2 regions of the Phycicoccus duodecadis genome follow, and region 1 is predicted to be linked to the other one. Evidence: predicted binding sites of a transcription regulator. Region 1 holds the regulator's gene; the other holds the start of a gene.

Region 1 (7,265 bases):
GCACCGACGCCTGGGCGTTGCGGAAGCCGTTCTTCTCACCGAGCTTGACGACGTCGTCCCAGGCCTTGGTGGCCATCCGGTGGACGTCCTTGTCGAGCGTGCTGACCGTGCGCACCGCGTCGTTGGCGGCGGCGTGCTTGCGCATGACCCGCTGGTGGGCCTCGGCGTTGCGGGCGTACCCGGCGTAGGGGCCGACGACCGCGGCCATCTCGGCGGAGCGCTTGTAGGCGGCACCGGTGAGCAGCGAGGTGATGCTGGCGGCCAGGGCCCGGCCACCGTCGGAGTCGTAGCCCAGACCACTGGCCATGAGCAGCGCGCCGAGGTTGGCGTAGCCGATCCCCAGCTGGCGGTAGTCGCGGGTGGTCTTGCCGATCGGCTCGGTCGGGAAGTCGGCGAAGCAGATCGAGATGTCCATCGCGGTGATGACGAGCTCGACGACCTTCTGGAAGGTGACGGCGTCGAAGGTGTCGTCGTCCTTGAGGAACTTCAGCAGGTTGAGGCTGGCCAGGTTGCACGAGCTGTTGTCGAGGCTCATGTACTCCGAGCACGGGTTGGACGCGGTGATCCGGCCCGACTCGGGGTTGGTGTGCCAGTCGTTGATGGTGTCGTCGTACTGGATGCCCGGGTCGGCGCACTCCCACGCGGCCTTGGCGATCTTGCCCATGAGCTCGCGGGCGTCGACGGTCTCGATGACCGAGCCGTCCTGGCGGGAGGTGAGCCCGAACTCGGTGCCCTCCTCGACCGCGCGCATGAAGGCGTCGGTGACCCGCACGGAGTTGTTGGCGTTCTGGTACTGGACGGAGGTGATGTCCTTGCCGCCGAGGTCCATGTCGAAGCCGGCGTCGCGCAGGGCGCGGATCTTGTCCTCCTCGCGCGCCTTGGTCTCGACGAACTCGACGATGTCGGGGTGGTCGACGTCGAGGACGACCATCTTGGCCGCGCGGCGGGTGGCGCCACCGGACTTGATGGTGCCCGCGGACGCGTCGGCGCCGCGCATGAAGGAGACCGGGCCGGAGGCGGTGCCACCGGAAGACAGCAGCTCCTTGGAGGAGCGGATGCGCGAGAGGTTCAGGCCGGCACCGGAGCCGCCCTTGAAGATGAAGCCCTCCTCCTTGTACCAGTTGAGGATGGAGTCCATCGAGTCGTCGACCGAGAGGATGAAGCAGGCGCTGACCTGCTGCGGGCTCGCGGTGCCGACGTTGAACCAGACCGGGCTGTTGAAGCTGAACACCTGGTGCAGCAGGGCGTAGGTCAGCTCGTGCTCGAAGATCTCGGCGTCCTCGGGGACGGCGAAGTAGCCGTGGTCCTTACCGGCCTTGACGTAGGTGAGGACCACGCGGTCGATGAGCTGCTTGAGCCCGGTCTCGCGCGCCTCGGTGCCCACGGCGCCGCGGAAGTACTTGGTGGTGACGATGGTGGAGGCGTTGACGCTCCAGAAGTCGGGGAACTCGACGCCGCGCTGCTCGAAGATCGTCTCGCCGGTCTTCCAGTTCTGCTGGACGACGTCGCGCTTCTCCCAGGTCACCTCGTCGTAGGGGTGGACGCCCGGGGTGGTGTAGATGCGCTCGATGCGCACCCCCTTGCCCTTGGCGGGCTTGCGGGCACCTGCACGTGCTCCGGCGATGTCGGTCATACGAGTTCCTCTCTTCTGCCCCCTCAGCCGGGAGCGGTGGTGACCTTGGTGTCTGTTCTACTGCTGGGGTCCGACAGGCCGCGTGGCCTGCGGTTCCTCCGCGGTGGCGTCGCGCTCGGCGCGCAGGAGGGTGATGGCCGACTCGAAGTCGTCGAGGGAGTCGAAGGCCTGGTAGACGCTCGCGAAGCGCAGGTACGCCACCTCGTCGAGCTCGCGCAACGGCTCGAGGACGGCGAGGCCGACCTCGTGGGCGTCGATCTCGGCGGAGCCGGCGCTGCGGATGGTCTCCTCGACCTTCTGGGCGAGGAGGGCGAGGTCGTCCTCGGTGACCGGGCGGCCCTGGCAGGCCTTGCGGACGCCGACGAGGACCTTGGCCCGGCTGAACGGCTCGGTGGCGCCGGAGCGCTTGACCACGCTCAGGCTGGCCGTCTCGACGGTGGTGAAGCGCCGACCGCACTCGGGGCACTGCCGGCGGCGGCGGATGGACGAGCCGTCGTCGGTGGTGCGCGAGTCCATCACGCGGGAGTCGGTGTGGCGGCAGAACGGGCAGTGCATGGCGCTGGGACTCCCTCCCCTGTGGATGGAACGGTGGACTGTGGTGTGAACAACCTGTGGACGACCGGTGTTTCCTGTTCACAACATGTGGACGAACTACAGCGGTGTAACCACTAGATGTTGTGCTCATCATGCCCCCGGTGTGACCGGCGACGCAAGCAGGCGGGGCCAAGAATCGTCCGAACGGCTGTTTGCGCAGGTCAGAGGGGGTGCAGGGGTGCGGCGTGTCGCTGCCGGCGGCGTGTCGGGGTACTACTGCTGGGGCTGATGTGACGGGAGAGGCACCACATCTAGGGGTCGAGCGCGCGGAAGGATGCCGGGCAGCCATCAGCCGTTCGGTCGTGTCGTCGCCCGTTCGGCCAGGCTCTCTCAGGAAGCCCTGCGGGGCGGCCGCGCTCCTTGTCACCGTGGAGGAGTACGCAGATCCACCGACGCTGATCAGGGAGAGCTCGGGTCATGAGGTACCACCTGGAAGGCCCCATGGGGCGCTATACCGAGTGCGCGACCGCCCGCCGCGGCAGCGCGGGCGACGACGCCGCCTCCCCCATCCTCGACGCCGTCGTCGTCGGGTTCGCCGCCCTGTCGTCCCTGCCCGCCCGCCTCGGCATCGACGGCCACGGCCCGCGCCGCTGCAAGCGGCACCACTGACCGCACCTCGACCCGCCGGACCCCGCCGGGTCGCTCAGGCCGGGGGATGCAGCACTCGCGCCAGCTCCTCCACCCCGTCGACCAGCCGCGGCCCGGGCCGGGCCCACTCCCCGTTCGCGTCGACCGCGTGCACCCGTACCGCCGCCGGCAGCAGCCCCGCGGCGACGAGGGCGTCCGCCTGCTCCTGCGCCCCGGCGCGGTCGTAGCCGCACGGCGCCACCACCACGACGTCGGGCCGCGCGGCCGCCACGTCGTCCCAGGTGACCCGGCCCGACCGCTCGCCGGCCGTCCCGAGCACGCACTCGCCGCCGGCCAGCGCGACCATCTCGGGGATCCAGTGCCCCGGCGCGTAGGGCGGGTCGGTCCACTCCAGCACGACCACCCGCGGACGCGGACGCCCCGCCACCGACCGCTCGACGGCCGCCAGCCGGTCGCGGCAGCGCGCCACGAGCGCCTGCGCCTCGGCTTCGCACCCCACGGCGGCGCCGATCCTCAGCACCGAGGCGAACACGCCCTCGAGGTCGTGCGGGTCGACGGTGAGCACCTCGGCGCGGCAGCTGAGATGGGCCAGCGCCTCGTCGACGGTCGCGGCGTCAAGGGCGCACACCGCGCACAGGTCCTGCGTGACCACCAGGTCGGCGTCCAGCCCGGCCAGGGCCCCGGCATCCAGCCGGTAGAGGTCCTCCCCCGCCGCGACGGCCGCGGCCACCGCGTCGTCGATCTCGCGCGGCGAGAGCCCCTCGGCCAGGGTCGTCGTCGAGACGATCCGGCGGCCTCGCGCCTGCGCCGGGTGGTCGCACTCGAAGGTCACGCCCACCACCTCGTCGCCCGCGCCCACCGCGAACAGGATCTCGGTGGCCGACGGGATGAGACTGACGACGCGCATCCCCCGACCCTAGGGGCCGGGTCTCAGAGCTGCGGGCCGCGGGCGCGCAGGTCGTCGACGTGCGTCATGGCCTCGCGCAGCTCTCCGAGCCAGGCCTCGGCGTGCTGGCCGACCAGCTTGACCGACCACGCCAGGGCGTCGCTGCGGGAGCGGGCCACGCCGGCGTCGACGAGGGTGTCGAGCACCGCGCGCTCGGGCTGGCGCAGGCGCGTCATCACCGGCACGGCGAGGTGGGTGAACAGGGCGGTGTGCTCGCCCACGCGGGCACCCCAGGACACCGTGCGGCCGTAGCGCGCCTGGGCCTCCTGGGCGACCGCCATCCGCTGCTCCCGGGTGTCGGCCCGGAAGCGCGAGATGCGGCCCTCGACCTCGCCGGGCGCCGTGTCGTGCGGCACCCCCGAGAGGGTGCCGACGACCACGATCTCCTCGCGGTCGACGGTGACGTCGAGCGCGTCGAACCAGCCGTCAGGCAGGCGGCCGGCGAACCAGTCCGGGGCGTCGTCGGCCGGCGGCAGGTCGCCCTGCTGCCAGCCGCCGCGACGGCCCCGGCCGGGGCGGCCGGCGCCGTGCTCGCGGGTGTCGTCGTCGGGTCGGTGTCCTGGGCGCATGTCGTTCTCCTTTGCAGTGATTACTTCATTACACCACTGCAGAACGACGCCGTCGAGACTTCTGTTCCCGGGCATGACGCTGCGCGAGCCCGCCACCCCCAGCCAGGGTGGGCCCGCGCCCCTGCGATGCGTCGCCCCCGTCCGGCGAGTGTGGACGGGGACGAGGCGTGCGACCCGGGGACCCTCTGTTGCCCCCGGGCCGCACGCCTACTCCCCCGGACTCAGGCTCTGGTGCACGAGCGCTGCCGTAAACGCGTGGTGCCAGCCTCCGGAGGATGCGATACCCCGGGCTCCGCACCCACACGTCCACAGCCACCGGCCCGAGCCGCCACAGTGGACGACCGGGTGGTGCGTGGCGCGGTAGGTGCTCCGCCGGCGGGGCTGCATGTAGGGAGTTTCGTGGCGCGCCCGCGCGGTGGACAGCGCTGAGCACGCCCTCTCGGTCGTCCAGCGCCGGACTCCGACAGGACGGGCCATCCCCCCTCGGCCGTTCGGTCGATGGGGGCAGGGTGTGGCAGCAAAGGGACAGGTCGGCGGAGGCCGCCACGGACAGCACGAAGGGCGTCACCCCTCCTGCACGGAGGTGACGCCCTTCGGCGTCCTGAGTCGGGTCGAGGGACTCGGACGAGGGGGGCCGACGGGGCTGCCAGCCCGACGCCGGCGGGTCAGCCGCGGGGGATGACGAGCCGCTGGCCGGCGCTGACCTGGGCCGTGCTCAGCCTGTTGGCCAGCTGGATGGCGAGGACGCCCTGGCTGACGGACAGGCCCGGGAGCTCGGCCGCGGCGACCTCGGACAGGGTCTGCCCGGCGCCGACGGTGACCGCGTGCTCAGCGGTGACGGCGCCGGCATCGCCGACGCCCCCGAAACCCAGGACGGCGGCCACCACGAGCGCGGCCAGCACGAGCAGGGCGAGACGGCCGCGGGCCGTGAGGCGCAAGCCCTCGGACACGCCGCCCTCGGACACGCCGCCCTCGGACACGCCGGCAGCAGGACCGGCGCCGCCCCGCACGACGACGAGCCGGGGCCCCTGCGGCAGCGGGTGGACGAAGCCCTCGGTGGGCTCCCAGGCGATCGCACTCATCATGTCCTCCATCCCAGCGGCCAGTGCCACCGTCGAACCGTTGTTCGATAGAACGTCTGTACGAGTTGTAGCACGGATGTTCGACCGGTTCAAGACACGCGTCGTAAGAATGTTTGAATCCCCTGTACGAACCGCGTAGGCTGTTCTCATGCGCACCAGCCTGCACATGAGCACCGACAAGCCGGCTGACCTGCGATAACACCCCGATCCGGGCGCTCCTGGGGCCCCGGACGCAGCGAAAGGGTCGAGATGGCACGTCCGAGGAACGCCGACATCCACGAGATGCCCGACCGGGGCGACGGCGGGGAGCTCACGCACCGCCAGCGCAAGGTCCTCGAGGTGATCCGCAACGCCATCGACCGTCGCGGCTACCCGCCGAGCATGCGCGAGATCGGCGAGGCCGTCGGGCTCACCTCCCCCAGCTCGGTCGCGCACCAGCTGTCCGCGCTCGAGCGCAAGGGCTACCTGCGCCGCGACCCCAACCGGCCGCGTGCCATCGAGGTCCTCTCCCCCGACACCGCCGACGAGGGCGGCTACCGGCGCAGCGCCGAGGTCGAGCACGACGACGTCGACGTCACCGGCATCCACGACGACCGCCCCGAGGCCACCTACGTGCCGGTGCTCGGCCGCATCGCCGCCGGTGTGCCGATCACGGCCGAGGAGGTCGTCGACGACGTCTTCCCGCTGCCCCGGCAGATCGTGGGCGAGGGCTCGCTGTTCCTGCTGAAGGTGGTCGGCGACTCGATGATCGACGCCGCCATCTGCGACGGCGACTGGGTGGTCGTGCGCCAGCAGCCCAACGCCGACAACGGCGACATCGTGGCGGCCATGCTCGACAACGAGGCCACCGTCAAGACGTTCAAGCGCAAGGACGGCAAGGTGTGGCTGATGCCGCACAACCAGGCCTTCGACCCCATCGACGGCGACCACGCGACCATCCTCGGCAAGGTCACCGCGGTGCTGCGGCGCGTCTGAGCCGCTGCCTGGCCGGTGAGCCCGTGGCGCACCGGCCAGGCTGCGGTGCAGCGGTCACCTGGGACCGGTGCGGATCGGGGTGACCGGAGTGGAGCAGGATGACCGGGGCCGGGCCGGCTCGGGTCAGGCCTCGACCTCGGCGATGTGCACGACCGCGTCGCCCGAGGTCACCAGCGGAGCCTCGGTGCGCCCGATGACGACGCCGGCCCGGTTGGCGTGCACCAGCCGCACGCGCTTGCCGAAGGAGTCGAACAGGCCGCCGAGGCGCTGACCCTCCTCGACGCGCTGGCCGAGGCCGGCCTCGAGGTGGAGCATCCCGGTGCCGCGGGCCCGCACCCAGCCGCTGCGCCACGAGACCTCGGAGGCGGCCGGCGGGTCCTCGGCCACGGGCTCGGTCATCCCGAGCGCGGCCAGCACCCGGCGCACCCCCAGCACCCCGGCCTCGACGGCCCAGGCATCCATCCGCCAGGCCTCCCCCGCCTCGTAGAGCAGCACCGTGGCCCCGTGCTCGCGGGCGGCGTGGCGCAGCGAGCCGTCGCGCACCTTGGCGTGCAGCATCACCGGCGCGGCGAAGGCGGCGGCCAGCTCGCGGGTCCGCGCGTCCTCGAGGTCGGCGCGGATCTGCGGGAGGTTGGTGCGCCGGTCGGAGCCGGTGTGCAGGTCGATGCCCACCTCGCACTGGTCGACGACCTGGGTCATGAACAGGTGCGCGATGCGGCCCGCCAGCGAGCCGCGGGGCGCCCCGGGGAACGAGCGGTTCAGGTCGCGCCGGTCGGGCAGGTAGCGGCTGCCGTTCATGAACCCCAGCACGTTCACGATCGGCACGGCGATCAGGGTGCCGCGCAACGTCTTCGGGTCGAGGGCGGCCAGCACCTGGC
Region 2 (7,265 bases), 1.7 Mb from region 1:
AACATGGTGACCGGCGCCTCGACGGCCGACCTCGGGCTGGTGCTGGTCGACGCCCGGCAGGGCCTCACCGAGCAGTCGCGTCGGCATGCGGTCATCCTGTCGCTGCTGCGGGTGCCGCACCTGGTGCTGGCTGTGAACAAGATGGACCTCGTCGGCTACGACCAGGAGGTGTTCGAGCGCATCCGCGCCGAGTTCGTCACCTTCACCCAGCGGCTCAACGTGCCCGACCTCGCCGTCATCCCGATCTCGGCGCTCCAGGGCGACAACGTCGTGACGCGCAGCGAGAACATGCCCTGGTACGACGGCTCCTCGCTGATGCACCACCTCGAGAACGTGCACATCGCGTCCGACCGCGACCTGCGTGACGTGCGCTTCCCGGTGCAGTACGTGGTGCGGCCGAAGTCCGACGAGTACCACGACTACCGGGGCTACGCCGGGCGCGTGGCGAGCGGGGTCATGAAGCCGGGCGACGAGGTGATGGTGCTGCCGAGCGGGCTCACCAGCCGCATCGCCGGGATCGACCTGTTCGACCGGGAGGTCACCGAGGCGTTCCCGCCGATGTCGGTCGTAGTGCGGCTCGAGGACGACCTCGACGTCTCGCGCGGCGACATGATCTGCCGGGTCAAGAACGCGCCCGAGCCCACCCAGGACATCGACGCGATGATCTGCTGGATGACGCGCGAGCCGCTGCGGCCGCGCCAGAAGCTGGCCATCAAGCACACCACGCGCTCGGCCCGGGCGGTCGTGAAGGACATCCAGTACCGGCTCGACATCAACTCGCTGCACCGCGACACCGAGACCCGCGAGCTGGGGCTCAACGAGATCGGGCGCGTGACGCTGCGGACCACCCAGCAGCTGCTGGTCGACCCCTACGAGCAGAACCGCACCACCGGCTCGTTCATCCTCATCGACGAGGCCAGCGGCAACACCGTCGGCGCCGGGATGATCAACTAGGGGCGTGCTGCTCGTCTCCGCCAACGTCAACGGGGTCCGGGCCGCCGAGCGGCGAGGCGGCATCTCGTGGCTGGCGGCGTCCGGTGCCGACGTCGTGGCCCTGCAGGAGGTGCGAGCGTCCGATGACCAGCTGCGGGCTGCCCTGTCGGGCACCGTGTTCGAGTCGTGGGAGGTCGTGCACGCGCCGAGCGACGCCAAGGGGCGCGCCGGCGTGGCGGTGCTGTCGCGGCGTCCGGTGAAGGAGGTCCGCACCGAGCTGGGCGGGCCGGCCGGGGCGGAGTTCGCCGGTCAGGGCCGCTGGGTGGAGGCCGACGTCCTGGTGGGCGGTGCGGTGGTGACGGTGGCCTCGGCGTACGTGCACACGGGGGAGGCCGGGACGCCGCGCCAGGAGGAGAAGCAGCGGTTCCTGGCGGCGCTCGGGGCGCGGGTCGAGGCGTGGTCGGCCGAGGGGCGGCTGGCGGTGCTGACGGGAGACCTGAACATCGCGCACACCCAGGACGACCTGAAGAACTGGAAGGGCAACCGGGGCAAGTCCGGGTTCCTGCCGGCCGAGCAGGAGCACCTCGACCGGTGGGGCGCCGAGCACGGGCTGGTCGACGTGCACCGCCGGCTGCACGGGCCGGGGCCGGGGCCGTACACGTGGTGGTCGTGGCGGGGGCAGGCATTCGACAACGACGCGGGCTGGCGGATCGACTACCAGCTGGCGACCGCGCCGCTGGCCGCGGCGGCGACGTCGGCCACGGTGGGGCGGGCGCTGACCTACGCCGAGCGGTGGAGCGACCACGCGCCGGTGCTGGTCGAGTACGCGGTCTGACGCCGTCCCCGTCCGGTCGGCCCGTTGTTTCCCGGAACGCCGGTGGCGCGGGCCGCCGGCGTCGTAGCCTCCGCCGCATGACACCTGGGGGAAGCATGCGCACGAAGACCATCTCCGCGTTCGGGACGGCCGTCCTGGTCGCCACGCTCCTGTCGGGCTGTGGCGGGAGCGACGAGGTCGAGCTGGCGTCGGGTGCGGCCCGCCCGCTGGTCGCGGCGGCGAGCACCCCCGACGCCGCGGCCGCCGCGAAGGCGGAGGCTACGGCCAAGGCCCAGGCCGCTGCTGCGGCTGCCGCGGCGAAGGCCCAGGCCGACGCGGCCGCGAAGGCCAAGGCGGAGGCAGCGGCGAAGGCGAAGGCCGCTGCTGCGGCGAAGGCCAAGGCGGTCGCCGCCGCCACGGCGAAGGCCGCCGCGGCGGCCAAGGCCAAGGCAGTCGCTGCTGCCAAGGCCAGGGCCAAGGCCGCTGCTCAGGCGAGAGCCCTCGCTGCAGCTGCGGCTGCTGCCCAGGAGGCTGAGGCTGCCGACGTGTACTACGCGAACTGCTCCGAGGCCCGTGCGGCGGGTGCCGCCCCGGTCCTGCGCGGGGACCCCGGCTACTCGTCCAAGCTCGACCGCGACGGCGACGGGGTCGGCTGCGAGAGCTGACCGCTACGAGCCCGCGCTGGCCCTGGCCGGTGCCGAGGATGGCAGGCGCTCGCGAGACGAGTCACCGTGCCATGAGCGGTCCGCGGGGCGCCCACCGCCCTCCCCGCCAGGCTGGGCCGATGGCTCGGACCTCTGCGAAACCCGCCTGCGAACGCAGTCGAGTCAGTGCCACAATCGTCGAGTGCAGACCGTGACACTCTGGCGTTCGACGGGGCCTCACGAGCTGGCCCTCGTCGAGGCATCAGGGTGGTCCTCGTGGCCGCCGCGGCTCCCCGGCCAGCCGATCTTCTACCCCGTGCTGAACGAGGACTACGCCGTGAAGATCGCTCGCGATTGGAACGTGAAGGCCATGGAGTCGGTTACGTGACCAGGTTCGAGGTAGCGAAGACGTTCCTCGACCGCTTCGAGGTCCACCAGGCCGGCGGGCGGACGATCCTCGAGTACTGGATCCCGGCCGAGGACCTGGGCGAGCTCAACCAGAACATCGTGGGGCGCATCGAGGTCGTTGCCGAGTACCACTGACGCCCAGCGGCATGAGCGTGCGCTGCTATGCCATCCTCTGGGCGTGAATGACGACGCACTTCGGCGGGAGATCCTCGAACTCGGCCTGGAGGATGACATCCCCCTGTGGGAGATCGCAGACGCATGCCGGACTGATGGCTTGATCGCCGCCGGGAGCCCCGGCGTAGACGTCCTCGCAGCATCGCTTGTCGCACTGGCGCGGACGGGCGAGATCAGAATCCGGGTCGGTCGTTGGGACGACCCAGACACGAGAGACGCCGACATCGAAGAGGCCGAGCCACTCCTCAACGACCCGCGGCGGTACTCCTCCGCGGAGGAGATCGCCAACGGGCTGGAGCGGGTCTACTACGTCAATGTGGACAACATCGTCGAGTGACCGCACATCGGCATGAGCGGGGGGTCAGGCGGCCGGCTTTGCGTCGTCGTGGCAGGTTCGCTCGGGCATCGGGTCGTCCCACCAGGGATCGTCGTGGGTGGACCACTCCGGGGTGTCGGGTTCGGGTGCGAGGGGGCCGATGAGGGCATGCAGGAGCTGGGTGGCGGGGCGGGTGGGTGGTTGCGCCGCGCGGAGGAGGGCGAGGTGGTGGTCGTAGGAGCCGGGGGTGAGGTCCCAGGTGACGTAGCGGCCGTGGTGGTCGGGGGTGTCTCGGACGTGGGCCCAGAAGCGCTTGTGGTGGACGTGGGTGTGGTGGCGTGGGCAGAGGAGGGCGGCGTTGGTCGTGTCGGTGGGGCCGTCGTCGGCCCAGTGGCGGATGTGGTGGGCGCGGGCCCAGTCCGGGGGTGTGGTGCAGCCGGGGTAGGTGCAGCCGCGGTCGCGGCGGCGCAGGAGGCGGCGTTGGGGGCGGGTGAAGAGGCGGGCGACCCGGCCGACGTCGAGGGTCTCGCCGTGGGTGCCGAGGACGTAGGGGACCAGGGCGGCGTCGCAGGCGAGGCGGCGCAGGGTCTCGGGTGGGAGCAGGGTGCCGTCGGCGGTCGAGCCGAGGACCTCGGCGGCGCCGGTGCGGTGCTCGAGGTCGGTGAGGTCGATGCTGACGTGCAGGACTGCCCCGTGGGTGGAGGGGTCCCCGGCCTGGTCGGCGGCCTGGGCGCTGGCATCGCTACAGATAGTGGTGAGGGCTTCGACGCGGCGTTGCCCGGCGGGGCGCAGGTCCCGTTCCCCGGTCTCGTCGTTCGGTTGGGGTGCGGAGAGGGGGCCGATGGCGGCTTCGAGGGTGGCGGCCTGTGCGGGGGTCATCCACAGCTGGTACTCGGTCAGGTCCCCGGACTCGATGCGCGGCGAGGACAGCCTCGCAGCCGCGGCCAGCGTGTCGTGGAGCTGGTCGAACGCGCCGTGGTGGCCGTGCTCGGCGACCAGCCGCGGCCGCAGGCGGCGCATCATCGCCGGGCCCCACGCGGCGGCCAGGTCGACCAAGCCCTCGACCACGGTCGACACCGCGTCGGGCCGCAGCAGGGGTTCGAGGCGGGCGGCCTCGCGGAGGACCGCGCACCCCGTGCCGGCCTCGAGGGTGCCCGCACGCACCGCGGACCAGACGATGCCGACCGGGGAGGCCGCGTCGGGGTCACGGCGTTCGAGGCCGGTGTCGCGCGCGGTGACCTCCTGCGCGACCCGGGCGACCGCGGCGGCCCCGCCCTGACGCAGCGACGGCGCGTGCTCGCGCACCCACGCGTGCACTCCCGAGCCGGTGCACTCACCCCGTCGGGTCGCCTCCACGACCACCTCGACCCGTGCGGCCGACGCGGACGCCACGACGGCGTCGAGCTCACCCATCAGGGCCGCGAGGTCCTCCGCGGACGCGGTCGCCAGCACCTCACCCAGACTGCCGATCGCGGCGCGGGCAGCGGCGATCGCGGAGCGTCGCTCCGCGATCCCCACCGTCCCCCTGGTCATGCTCCATAGTATCGAACAGACGTCCGACAGTCCAGGACATCCACCGGTTGGCTGAGACGAGTTCCGCATCACCAGAGGCGCATTCGCCACAGAGGGCCCGCACGTCCCATCCCGGGTCGACGGCGTCGGCACCGCCATGGCGGAGCTCGCCGGACGCTGCCGGCCACCCGCGTCGAGGGCCCCCAGGACGCATCACGGCCGAGGGCGGACGCCGAACCAGGACCGCATCGGACCCCCGGAGGGCAAGCCCCGCGTGGTGGGATGACGCGCATGGCGACGCTCCCGACCACCGACGACTCGCTCCTCGTGCGGACCGCGTTCCGCGACGACGACGGATGGGCCGCCCTCCGCGACGCCGTGGCCGAGGAGAACGCCGACGGGTTCCGCGCCTACGTCACGGTGGTCGACGACCCCGACCAGGCCGACGCCTCCTGACAGGACCTGCGCGAGGCCGTGCGCGACGGCGGCTCCGACGCGGCGGTGCTCTTCGTCGCGGACGAGCAGGCCGTCGGCCCGGACCACCCGGTCCTCGTCGTCGACCTCGGTGACGACGCCCGTCCGCCGTTCCGCTGCGTGGCGGCGGAGCTGTGGTCGGTCGACAACAACCTCAACCTGGCCAACATGGGCTAGGAGGAGTTCGCGGACGCCACCGGCGGCGACGGCGTCTTCCGCGGGATCCCGACCGCCTGACCCACCGTGCCGAGCCGAGCGCCTGACCCGCCGCCGGCCGGGAGACCGGTCGGCCACCTGCGCGCCGGCCCGGCCGCCCCGACCTCAGGCGTCGCGCGCGGCGGGCGGCCCGGCCGTGACCGCGAACGACCGCGGCTCGCGCCACCCCCGCGCGGCGAAGGCCGCCGCGATGGCGTCGCGCGCCACCTCCACCGAGCCCGCCGGCAGCAGGGCGATGGACGACCCGCCGAACCCGCCGCCGGTCATCCGCGCGCCCAGGGCGCCCGCCCCCACCGCCGCATCCACCGACACGTCGAGCTCGGCGCAGCTGACCTCGTAGTCGTCGCGCAGCGAGGCGTGCGAGGCGAGGAAGAGCCGCCCCACCTCGCCGAGGTCGCCGGCCCGCAGCGCCGCCACCGTCTCGCGCACCCGGGCGATCTCGGTGACCACGTGACGGGTCCGCCGGCGCTGCTCGTCGTCGCCCAGCCGGGCCAGCGCGGCATCCAGCCCCTCGACCGGCACCTCGCGCAGCGACGCGACGCCCAGCGCCGCCGCCGCCGCCTCGCACGCCCGCCGCCGGCTCTCGTACTGGCCGTCGTTGAGGGCGTGCGTGGCACGGGTGTCGGTGACCAGCAGGACGTGGTCGACCGCCGCGAGGTCGAAGGGCACCTGCTCGGTCGCGCCGTCGCGGCAGTCGAGCAGCAGGGCCGCGCCCTCCCCGCACAACAGCGCGGCCGACTGGTCCATCCCGCCCGTCGCCGCCCCGGCCACCTCGTTCTCGGCCCGCACGCACGCGGCCGCCAGCCGAGCCCGCCCCTCGGCGTCCGCCAGCAGACCGAGCCCGAACAGGTCGCTGGCCGCGGCCCCGACCGCGCACTCCAGCGCCGCCGAGCTCGACAGGCCCGCGCCCACCGGCACCTCGCTGTCGACGCTGACGTCCATCCCGCGCACCGCGAACCCGTCCTCGCGCAGGGCCCAGAGGACGCCCGCCACGTACGCCGTCCAGCCCTTGGGGGACCCCGCCACCACGTCCCCGATGCGCACCTCGACCACCTCGGGACCCCCGTCGCCCTGGGCCGAGTGCATCCGCAGCAGGTCGTCGTCGCGGGCCGTGCAGGCGGCGGTCGTGCGCTGCCGCAGGGCGATCGGCAGGACCAGCCCCGCGTTGTAGTCGGTGTGCTCGCCGATGAGGTTGACCCGCCCGGGCGCCGACCAGACGCCGTCCGGGGGCCCGCCGAAGACGTCGCGGTGGGTCTGCTCGGGGCTCGTCATGCCGGTGAGTCTAGGGACGTCGGGCAGGGCACAATGGAGGCCATGCCCGCTCACCCCACCCCCGATGGCGTACGCCCTCGCATCCTGTCCGGGATGCAGCCGACGAGCGACTCGCTCCACCTCGGCAACTACCTCGGGGCGCTGGTCAACTGGGTGGGCCTCCAGGCCGAGTTCGACGCCTACTACTTCGTGGCCGATCTGCACGCGCTGACCGTGCCCACCGACCCCGAGGTCCTGCGCCGCCGCACCCGCGTCACCGCGGCCCAGTTCATCGCCGGCGGGGTCGACCCCGAGGTCTCGGCCGTCTTCTGCCAGAGCCACGTGCAGGAGCACGCCGAGCTCGCCTGGGTCCTGGCGTGCCAGACGGCCATGGGCGAGATGAACCGGATGACGCAGTACAAGGACAAGACCAGCAAGGGTCACAACGCCAACGTCGGCCTCTTCACCTACCCGGTGCTCATGGCCGCCGACATCCTCCTCTACGACGCCGCCTTCGTGCCGG

The links. Region 1 encodes LexA, which represses DNA repair genes until DNA is damaged. Its sites were predicted from a motif close to TCGAACANNTGTTCGA; they were not measured.
Region 2: a site for LexA is predicted at 4,834-4,849, ahead of ATL31_RS17105 (HNH endonuclease signature motif containing protein). Genes of this name have one in related genera too.

The regions. Positions count from the first base shown of each region.
Region 1 is NZ_PJNE01000001.1:613,778-621,042, forward strand. Features, by position in the region: gene ATL31_RS02785 (vitamin B12-dependent ribonucleotide reductase) at 1-1,633, opposite strand, end outside; gene nrdR (transcriptional regulator NrdR) at 1,691-2,188, opposite strand; gene ATL31_RS16385 (hypothetical protein) at 2,669-2,836, shown strand; gene ATL31_RS02795 (cobalamin-binding protein) at 2,871-3,722, opposite strand; gene ATL31_RS02800 (hypothetical protein) at 3,746-4,330, opposite strand; gene ATL31_RS02805 (LysM peptidoglycan-binding domain-containing protein) at 4,996-5,442, opposite strand; gene lexA (transcriptional repressor LexA) at 5,662-6,387, shown strand; gene ATL31_RS02815 (succinylglutamate desuccinylase/aspartoacylase family protein) at 6,511-7,265, opposite strand, start outside.
Region 2 is NZ_PJNE01000001.1:2,277,555-2,284,819, reverse strand. Features, by position in the region: gene ATL31_RS10705 (sulfate adenylyltransferase subunit 1) at 1-954, shown strand, start outside; gene ATL31_RS10700 (exodeoxyribonuclease III) at 959-1,768, shown strand; gene ATL31_RS10695 (excalibur calcium-binding domain-containing protein) at 1,846-2,412, shown strand; gene ATL31_RS16905 (hypothetical protein) at 2,603-2,779, shown strand; gene ATL31_RS16900 (hypothetical protein) at 2,776-2,934, shown strand; gene ATL31_RS10685 (hypothetical protein) at 2,978-3,310, shown strand; gene ATL31_RS17105 (HNH endonuclease signature motif containing protein) at 3,335-4,822, opposite strand; partial or broken gene ATL31_RS17185 (DUF6924 domain-containing protein) at 5,084-5,452, shown strand; gene galK (galactokinase) at 5,597-6,763, opposite strand; gene trpS (tryptophan--tRNA ligase) at 6,806-7,265, shown strand, end outside.